DNA from 3 places in the Streptomyces sp. NPDC055287 genome. Region 3 is predicted to be linked to each of the others. Evidence: riboswitches for the same ligand, from Rfam matches in the RefSeq annotation. Region 3 holds a riboswitch; each other region holds the start of a gene.
What was found. Region 3 has a riboswitch for cyclic di-AMP ahead of ACWIHY_RS15395 (transglycosylase family protein). Riboswitches for the same ligand answer to the same signal wherever they lie in the genome.
Positions count from the first base shown of each region.

Region 1: it holds a riboswitch for cyclic di-AMP, as region 3 does, so the genes downstream of both, ACWIHY_RS16300 (NlpC/P60 family protein) here and ACWIHY_RS15395 (transglycosylase family protein) in region 3, are expected to answer to the same signal.
Region 2: it holds a riboswitch for cyclic di-AMP, as region 3 does, so the genes downstream of both, ACWIHY_RS33645 (M23 family metallopeptidase) here and ACWIHY_RS15395 (transglycosylase family protein) in region 3, are expected to answer to the same signal.

Region 1 is NZ_JBSHNE010000009.1:25,277-28,544, forward strand. It holds gene pcrA (DNA helicase PcrA) at 1-906, opposite strand, end outside; cyclic di-AMP (ydaO/yuaA leader) riboswitch at 1,269-1,434, shown strand; gene ACWIHY_RS16300 (NlpC/P60 family protein) at 1,442-2,635, shown strand; gene ACWIHY_RS16305 (hypothetical protein) at 2,759-3,112, opposite strand.
Region 2 is NZ_JBSHNE010000038.1:41,285-44,552, forward strand. It holds gene ACWIHY_RS33640 (SGNH/GDSL hydrolase family protein) at 1-591, opposite strand, end outside; gene ACWIHY_RS33645 (M23 family metallopeptidase) at 780-1,703, opposite strand; cyclic di-AMP (ydaO/yuaA leader) riboswitch at 1,706-1,878, opposite strand; gene ACWIHY_RS33650 (tyrosine-protein phosphatase) at 2,530-3,268, shown strand, end outside.
Region 3 is NZ_JBSHNE010000008.1:120,395-123,662, reverse strand. It holds gene eno (phosphopyruvate hydratase) at 1-817, opposite strand, end outside; gene ACWIHY_RS15395 (transglycosylase family protein) at 1,212-1,910, opposite strand; cyclic di-AMP (ydaO/yuaA leader) riboswitch at 1,914-2,085, opposite strand; gene ACWIHY_RS15390 (transglycosylase family protein) at 2,354-3,268, opposite strand, start outside.

The DNA of each region.
Region 1 (3,268 bases), on a different contig from region 3:
GCCCGAGGGACCCACCAGTTCGCGCACGAGCGTGTACTGAGCGTGGTTGGTGTCCTGGTACTCGTCGACCATGACGTGACGGAAGCGCATCCGGTAGTGCTCGGCGACATCCGGGAACGCCTGGAGCAGGTGCACCGTGGTCATGATGATGTCGTCGAAGTCCAGCGCGTTGGCCTCGCGCAGCCGCGCCTGGTACATCGCGTACGCCTGCGCCAGCGTCTTCTCGAAGCCGTCGGCGGCCTGGCCCGCGAAGGTCTCTTCGTCTATCAGCTCGTTCTTCAGGTTCGAGACCTTGGCGCTGAAGGCCTTCGGCGGGAAGCGCTTCGGGTCGAGATCCAGATCGCGGCAGACGAGCGCCATCAGGCGCTTCGAGTCGGCTGCGTCGTAGATCGAGAACGAGGACGTGAAGCCGAGCTTCTTCGACTCGCGGCGCAGGATGCGCACACACGCGCTGTGGAACGTGGAGACCCACATGTGGCCCGCGCGCGGGCCGACGAGCTGCTCCACCCGCTCCTTCATCTCACCGGCGGCCTTGTTGGTGAAGGTGATCGCGAGGATCTGGCCGGGGTGCACACCGCGCTTGGCCAGCAAGTACGCGATCCGGTGGGTCAGGACCCGGGTCTTGCCCGAGCCCGCGCCGGCCACGATGAGCAGCGGGGATCCGGCATGCACGACGGCGGCGCGCTGCTCTTCGTTCAGCCCGTCGAGCAGCGCGGCGGCGTCCACGACCGGGCGCGGCGCGCCGTCCCTGTAGTGCGCGTCCCTGGGCGCCGGAGGCGCGTCGAAGGCACCCCCGAACAGGTCGTGCGGGACCTCCTCCGGGGCGTGGTCCTCGGGGGGCGGCGGGGCCGGGTCCTCCGCGTGCTGAAGGTCGGCCAGGAAGCTGTCGTCAAAGAGGCTGCTCATCGTCTACCAAGCTTAGGCGGGACCACCGACAGCCCGCCCCGGATTCTCCCCGGCCGCGGAGATCGGACCGGGGGAAGCCCGTGCCCGGCACGCTCGCGTGCGGCGCGCCGCCGCGTGTGACCTTGCGCACGTACGGCGCGACACCCTGGCCGTGCCACCCGCGCACGTACGGCGCGACACCCGGCCGCGACCCCTGACAGCGGCCCCGCTCCCGGCGCCGGGCGGTTCGCAACGGAACCGGCTCGGCCAGGTCACGAAAACGTATCGGGCATATCGAACATCGGGCTTCCCAGCAGCCGCACCTCTTGGCTAGCGTGCCGTGTCGGGCGGCTCGTACCCCAACCGGCGAACAGCGCCGGACCGAGCGGCCCACGCCGAATCCGGCCTGCCCCAGGGCAGTTCGGAACCGGGGACCCACGCGCACGACCTGGGGTGAATCGGTCCGCAGTCCCACGGGCCGTAGGGCACCTTCCGTTCGTCCCGCCCGAACCCGACAGCTAACCCGGTAGGCGGTCCACGGAAGGAGATGCCGGCCTTGGCGTCGCATCGCAAGCCGCGTACCCGGGTACGCACGACCGCACCCGCACTGGGTATCTCGACGGCCGCACTCGCCTCAGTCGGCCTGCTCGCCCAGACAGCGGGCGCGGCACCCGCCGCGCCGACGGCTCCCCAGCCGACCGTCGAAGAAGTGCAGAAGAAGGTCGACGACCTCTACCGGCAGGCCGGTACGGCCACGCAGAAGTACAACCTGGCCAAAGAAGCCACCGACGAGCAGCGGAAGTCCGTCGACGGCCTGCTCGACGCCGTGGCCAAGCGCACCGAGAAACTGAACGAGGCGCGACGCAAGCTCGGCAACTACGCGGCCGCGCAGTACCGGTCGGGTTCGGTCACCCCGACAGCGGCGCTGCTCCTCGCGGACAGCCCGCAGGCGTACTTCGACCAGAACCGGCTGATGGACCGGATGACGGAACGCCAGCAGACGGACGTCACCGACTTCGAGAAGCAGCAGGCGGCGGCAACGACGAAGCGCGCCGAGGCGACTCGGAGCCTGGAGAGCCTCACGGAGTCGCAGGCCTCCCTCAAGTCCTCGAAGCAGGACGTGCAGAAGAAGCTCAGTGAGGCGCGCGAGCTGCTGTCACGGCTGACCGCACGGGAGAAGGCGCGGCTCGCGGAGCTGGAGAAGCAGCGGGAGGCGGAGGCGCGCCGCAAGGCCGAGGCGAAGGCCAAGGCGGAAGCGGAGGCGGAGGCGGAGGCCGAGCGCGAGCGCCGGCAGGAGGAGGCGCAGAAGGGCGAGAGCGGTACGGGCGGCGCAGGCACGGGCACGGGCAGCGGTACGACGACAGACCCGGGCGTCGACACCGGCACCGCCGACGCCTACGCCGCCAAGGCCGAGAAGGTCCTCGCCTTCGCCCGCGCCCAGATCGGCAAGCCGTACGTCTGGGGCGCCGCGGGCCCCAGCTCGTACGACTGCTCCGGCCTGACGCAGGGCGCCTGGAAGGCCGCCGGTGTCGATCTGCCCCGTACCACCTGGGACCAGGTGAACGTCGGCACCCGCGTCACGACCGAGAACCTCAAGCCGGGCGACCTCGTCTTCTTCTACGACGACATCAGCCACGTCGGCATCTACATCGGCGGCGGCAAGATGATCCACGCCCCGAAGCCCGGCGCGTACGTCCGCGAGGAGTCGATCTACTACATGCCGATCTACGGCAGCGTCCGCCCGGCGTAGGCCGTACGCGCTACGCGCGTCGGTAGGACGCGCGCCGGCGGTACGCTTCCGCCCCGGCCTGCCCCCTGGAAGCGCTGATGCCGGTTGCGGCGTGACACTGTGGTCGCGCCGCAACCGGCATTCTCAGGTCCAGAGCACCGCGATGAAGATGTTGGCGACGGTCAGCCCGCCGACCGCGCCGAAGAGCGCCTTCTCGACCCTCTCCTCGTCACGCTTGACGTACACGAGGCCGAGGATCACCACGAGGATCGCGAGCTTGATGCCGATCTTGAGGTTGTTCACCGTCTGGTCGTCGGCCTGATTGAGGCCCACCAGCGCCACGCCCGTGACAAGCATGGTCAGCGCTCCGTGCAGCATCGCGGGGCTGAAGCGGGCGGTACCAGCGCCCATCGCCTTCATCTGGGTCAGGAAGCCTCCGAGCAGCGAGGCGATGCCGATGATGTGCAGGCCGACGAAGACATTGATGAGTACGTCCATGAACCGGAGCCTAGCTCTGGCCATAGCAGGCCCGGCGGCCAGGTTCCCGCACCATGGCCCTATCGGTCGGGGAACAGCGGAATGCTCGCTTCCGGAGCGGGTCGGCCTCTCAACGACGTGCACGCAGCAGCCTAATTCGACCACTGTCGGTCATTG
Region 2 (3,268 bases), on a different contig from region 3:
GGCGCGCAGGGCCACGCGGGTGTGGCCCTCGGGCGAGAGGTGGAGCCGGTCGCCGTCCCAGGCGCGCCTGTCCTGGACGGACTTGAGCGACCACAGGTCGAGCACCGGGCAGTCGTAGCGGTCGGCGACCGCGCGTACGTGCGCCGTGTACGTCGCGATCTTGCCGCGCAGATGGCGCAGCACGGGAACGCCGCGCGTGTCGAAGCCGGTCGTCACCATGACGGTGCCCACCGCGTCGGTGAGTTCGGCCACGGCCCGCTCGAAGCGCTCGGCCACGGCGTCGGGGTCGCTGCCGGGCCGCAGGATGTCGTTGCCGCCGGCGCAGAAGGTCACCAGGTCGGGGGCCAGTTCCTTGGCGCGCGGGACCTGCTCGGCCACGATCTGGTCGAGGAGGCGGCCGCGTACGGCGAGGTTGGCGTAGCGGAACGTGTGCTCGGGGACGCGGTCGTCGAGGAGTACGGCGAGCCGGTCGGCCCAGCCGATGAACGCACCGCCGGGTCCGGGGTCTCCGACGCCTTCGGTGAAGCTGTCGCCGATCGCCGCGTACGACCCGATGGTGCCTGCACTGAATGATCTCGAATCGTCTGCCACGTCGGCACATCCTTCACTGGAGCGAGTGACCTACGCCACCGTAGGGAGGGGTTGACGCGGCGTGAGATAAGACACCGGTCAAGATTCACCCAACCCGGAATAGGACTAAAACGCACGTACGCCCCCTTTTGTCGCCGAGGGTGGCAGCAAAAGGGGGCGTACGGAAGAGCCCTGAGGGATCAGATCCGTCAGATGGTGACGCCGTGGCCGCGCAGGTAGGCCAGCGGGTCGACGTCCGAGCCGTAGCTCGGACCGGTGCGGATCTCGAAGTGCAGGTGCGGGCCGGTGGAGTTGCCCGTGCTGCCGGAGAGACCGATCTGGGTGCCGCCGCTGACGCTCTGGCCGGAGGAGACGGCCAGCGAGGACAGGTGGGCGTACTGCGAGTAGCGGCCGTCGTCGTGCTTGATGACGACCTCGTTGCCGTACGCGCCGCTCCAGCCCGCGGAGACGACGGTGCCGGCACCGACCGCCTTGACCGGGGTGCCGCTGGAGGCGGAGAAGTCGACGCCCGTGTGGTAACCGCTGGACCAGCTGCCGCCGGCGGCGCGGTACGAGGTGGTGACGCCCGCGGAGACCGGGGCGGTGAAGCCGGAACCGGTGGCCTGCGGCGCGGCGGCGGGCTTCTGGGTCTCGGTCTTGGCCTCGACCTTCGGGGCGGGCTTCGGGGCGGCGGGCGCGGGCGCCTCGGCCGCCGGCTGCGCCGGCTTCGCGGGGGCGGACTCGGCCGGGGCCGCCGCCTTCGCGCCGAGGGTCAGCTTCGTGCCGGGCAGGATCAGCGAGGGGTTGCCGCCGACGACCTCACGGTTGTCGTCGTACAGCTTCTGCCAGCCGCCACGCACGTCCTGCTCGTCGGCGATCTTCGACAGATAGTCGCCGGAGACCACGGAGTAGGTCTTGGTGCTGGACTTCTTCTTCGGCGTCGCCTTCTCGGACACGTCCGAAACGGCGGCCTTTTCGGCGGACGCGGCGGCCGGAGCGGCCTTCTCCGCGGCGTTCGCGCCGGTGGCGGCGATGAGGGGAAGTGCGAGTACTGCTCCGCCCGTGCCGGCGGCGACGAATCCGCGCGTGAGCGAGTTGGACCTCGGGCGGCGGTGCTTACCCTTTGCGGGCATGGAACATTCCTCTCCGGCGCCTACGAGGTGAGCTGTCGGGTTCGGGCTGGAGATGCCCGGCCGCACTGTCGCGCGGCTTAACCCCAAAGCCGGTCCGGAGGTGAAACTTCCGGTTCGCCGGCGTACTTACCTGGTTCCCCCGCTCCTGCCACGCGTGAGTGAGTGTGAGTGCGGATTCCGGGAGGTGGCAGGATTCGGCGGTCCACCCGGATTGACGGTGACCGTAAGCCGATGCAGCTCCCCCGTACAAGCCGGTCCATTCACCCCGTCATTGCCCCACGAGAATTCATGACGCAATTCCCGTCACCCTCTGTGGATTACGGATCATTACGCCCCGCCTGCGAACAGGCATTTGACCCCACCCCTTCGCCACGCACCGTCACAAATATGATCCTGCTCACCAGCGGTCCCGTCATTTCCCTTACCCGCCAAGGGTGTTGGCACGAAATAGCCCCATTCACGCCAAGTGCCGCTTACGCCCGCTTTGCGGCAATATGACTACCCCCGGCGACAGAGCCACTCGGCAGCGGCGAGGAAGATCCGAGCCCCCGTGACCGCGGTGCGGGTGGACCAGCTCGCCTCGATCGGTGAGATACGGCCCGTGCCTTCCAGCCGCCCCGCAGAGCAGCCGGGAACGGCCGTGATCGTCTGTCCCGGCCGTAAGAGTCCCCGGATCCGCACAGGTGCGAAAATGCTGTCCGTGCGGAGTGCCGGGGGCGACGGCCGAGCGGGCTCGGCCGCGATGATTGCCCCAGGTACCCATGTCGTATCGTCGAAACGCGCCGAAGTCGGCGAGCAGCGCCGACGGCAGACTTCAGGAGCTCACGTGACACAGCAGCTGCCGCAGGTCCCGCCGACAGAGCCCGAGCAGGAGCCGGAGCTTGCCGCGGTGCGCAACTTCCGCGATGTGGGTGGCCTGCCGACGGTGGACGGGCGGCGGGTCCGGTACGGAGCGCTCTTCCGCAGCGGTCATCTGGCGCACGCCACCGCCACCGACGCGGCGTTCCTCAATTCGCTCGGTCTCCACACGATCTTCGACTTCCGCAACGAGGCGGACCAGCGGCTGGAGGGCCCGGACGTCGAGCTGCCGGGGGTGCGCAATGTCAATCTGCCGCTGACGGACCCGGCCGACGGCGCCGTGTTCTGGAAGATGGTGCGCGACGGGAATCTCGACGAGCTGCGCGAGATCCTCTCGGACGGCAAGGCCGCGGACCGGATGTCGGCGACGTACCGGGTGATCATCAAGGAGCGCACGGCCGAGCACAGCCAGGTGCTGCACGCTCTCGCCGAGGACAGCGTCCCCGCGCTGATGCACTGCGCGGCGGGCAAGGACCGCGCCGGCCTGTCGATAGCCGTGACGCTACTGGCGGTCGGCGTCGAGCGCGAGGCGATCGAGGCCGACTACCTGAAGTCGAACGATCCGCACCGCCGCTACAAGGTCCACCGCAGTGACGATTCGTCAGCCGGGATGTCCCCCGAGGTCATGGAGCTGCTGAGCCCGCTCTTCGAGGCCCGCGCGGAGTACCTGGCCGCCGCCTTCGAGACGATCGAGAAGATCTGGGGCA
Region 3 (3,268 bases):
CGTAGTACTCCGTCATCTCGGCGGCCGAGCGGGACTTGCCCTCGAACTCGTACGAGCCGTCCTTGTAGAACTCGGACGCGGCGACGTCGAGCGCGAGCGCGATCTGCTCACCGGGGACGTAACCGGCCTGCTTGATGGCCTCGAGGATGAGGTCGAGCGCGGCGCGGTTGGAGTCCAGGTTCGGGGCGAAGCCGCCCTCGTCGCCGAGGCCGGTGGACAGGCCCTTGGACTTCAGTACGGACTTGAGGGTGTGGTAGACCTCCGTGCCCCAGCGCAGGGCCTCGGAGAACGACTCGGCGCCGATCGGCGCGATCATGAACTCCTGGATGTCGACGTTGGAGTCGGCGTGCGACCCACCGTTGAGGATGTTCATCATCGGAACGGGCAGCAGGTGCGCGTTCGGGCCACCGAGGTAGCGGAAGAGCGGCAGGTCCGACGCCTCGGAGGCGGCGTGCGCGACGGCGAGCGAGACGCCGAGGATGGCGTTGGCGCCGAGGGACGCCTTGTTCTCGGTGGCGTCCAGGTCGAACATGGCCTGGTCGATCAGGCGCTGCTCGGTGGCGTCGTAACCGACGAGCTCCGGGCCGATCTGCTCGATGACGGCGAGGACGGCCTTCTCGACACCCTTGCCCTGGTAGCGGTTCGGGTCACCGTCGCGAAGCTCGATGGCCTCGAACGCTCCGGTGGAGGCACCGGACGGAACAGCAGCACGACCGGTGCTGCCGTCGTCGAGGCCGACCTCGACCTCGACCGTGGGATTGCCTCGGGAGTCCAGGATTTCCCGGGCTACGACGACGTCGATGGACGGCACGAGCATCTCCTTCTGGGATGTGACGCTATGGGGTGCAGGGTCACTTTGGCCTTGCGACAAGAGCCTAACCGGCTCGGAGGCATCGATCGGCCGTTCGCCCGCCCCCTGGGACAAGAAGAGGTGCGAATGCCCGCAACAGCGGACGTAACTCCGGGCGGGACGTGCCACGTACTGGGACTACTGGGCAGTAACTGACGGCGAAACCCCGGCCCGGCGCGTACGGGGGAAGCGCGCCGGACCGGGGTGCTCTGGGTTCCGCGGGGGATCGGCCGGAAAAGCACGGTCGATCGGCCGAATGCCGCGGACTGCTCCGCGGGTGCCGCGGCCTGCCCGGCGGAGTGCCGCGCGCCCGCTCGGCGGGGCGCGGCGAGCCGGAGCGGCCTGGGCGCCGCGAGCCGGATCAGCTGAGGTGCAGCTGCTGACCGGGGTAGATGACATCGGCGTCGTCGACGATGTCCTTGTTCAGCTTGAAGAGCTTCTCCCAGCCGCCCTTGACCTTCTCGGCGTCGGCGATCTTGCCGAGGGTGTCGCCGGCCTTGACCTTGTACTCGCCGTCACCCTTCTCGATCTTGGCGGGGGCGGCGGGCTTCGCGGTCTCGGCCTTGGGCGCGGAACGGACCTCGCTGCGCGAGGCCGGCTGCTCGGCGGCGCGCGGGGCGGCCTGCTGCTGCGGCTGCTCCTGCTTCGCCGAAGAACCGGAGGTGTCGACACCCGGGTCGACACCGTCGTTGGTCAGGCCGCCGGCGCCCGCACAGGCCCAGGCACCGGGGCCCTGCATGTCGAGAAGCTTCTCGGCCGTGGCGATCTGCTGCGCCTTGGATGCCTTGTCGGCGGTCGGGGCGTACTGCGTGCCACCGGCCGCCGCCCAGCTGGACGCGGAGAACTGCAGGCCGCCGTAGTAGCCGTTGCCCGTGTTGATGGACCAGTTGCCGCCGGACTCGCACTGGGCGACAGCGTCCCAGGTCTCGACGGAGGCGGCGGAGGCCGAAGTCGCACCCATCAGCGGGACGGCTACAGCGGCGCCGGCGACACCGGCGAGCGCGGCGAACCGAGTGGCCTTGGACGGGCGACGGTGCTTGGCGTTGCTGGAAAACAGCATGCGACATCTCCTCACCGACGCCTACGAGGTGAGCTGTCGGGTTCGGGCCAAGTGAGTGCCCGGCGCGCGACCTGCGTCGCGCGGCTTAACCCCAAGCCGGTTCCGTTCGTCTTTCGACGTACGGGCCCGGCGACCTACCTGGGTCCCCCGCTCCTGCCTACGGCGCTTTACGCGTCAGTTCCCCCCGACCGACGGCAGGATTCGGCGTGACGGTCGACGGGGCCCGCGGTGGCGAGCGGTCCGACGGTAAACACATGAGCCCTTGATGTTCAAAAAGGCCCATCAGGGAGATTTCGCCCTTCCCTGCCTTCACTTCGTCCATATCTGCGCAGGTCAGGGGTGACACGAGGGGATCGTCCGGGCCGCGTACGCGAGTTGAGGCAAAGAGACCCTTGTCTCACTTGCTTCAATCCGGACATAGCGGCCCGAACTGCCCTTCGAAATCAGCTCAGATCGAGGTTCTGGCCAGGGACGATGAGGTCGGGGTCGGACCCGACGGTCTCCTCATTGGCCGCATAGAGAGCCGTCCAGCCGCCGCGCAGGTCGTGCTCGGCGGCGATGGCCGAGAGGTTGTCGCCGGTACGGACGGTGTAGTGGCCGTCGGCGGCCTCGGCGCCGTCCGTCTTGGCCGACTCACGTGTCGACCCGTCACCCCGCGAGGCGTGACGTCCCGATTCGCGCTCGATGCCCGATTCGCCGGATACGGCGTCAGCGCCCTCCCGGGCCACCTCGCCGCGGTGCTTGCCCTTGGAGGCACCCTCCTCGGCGGCCGGCGGCGCGGGGCTCTTGGAGGCTCCGCCCGACTCCTCGGACGTCCCGGACGCCGGGGGCGACGTCGGCTCGGCGGACTTCGTCGAGCCGCTCTTGCCGTCCTTGCCGTCCTTGACGCCCTCACCGGCGGACCCGGCGGGCTTGTCTTCCGTCGACTCGGACGACTCCGGGTTCCCGGAGCCCTCCGACACCGTGTCCGACGTGTCGGCCTTGGACTCCGCGGTGGGCTCGGCGCTCGCGCCGTCGCCGGGAGCCGCGTCGTCACCCTCCGTCAGGCCGGAGATGAGGGCGCAGCTCGGCCACGCCTGCGGCCCCTCCTCGGCGAGCACCTTCTCGGCCACCTGGATCTGCTGGGAGCGACTGGCGAGGTCGGCGCGCGGCGCGTACGCCGTACCGCCGAACTTCTGCCAGGTCTCCGGGGAGAACTGGAGTCCGCCGTAGTAGCCGTTGCCGAGGTCGGCACTCCACATGCCGCCACTCTCACAATCGGCGACCCGGTCCCAGGTCGTGGCTTCGGCAGCGGACGCGCCGCTCGCGCCGAGCAGCGGGATGGCGATGGCCGATCCGGCGACTCCTGCCGCGACGAC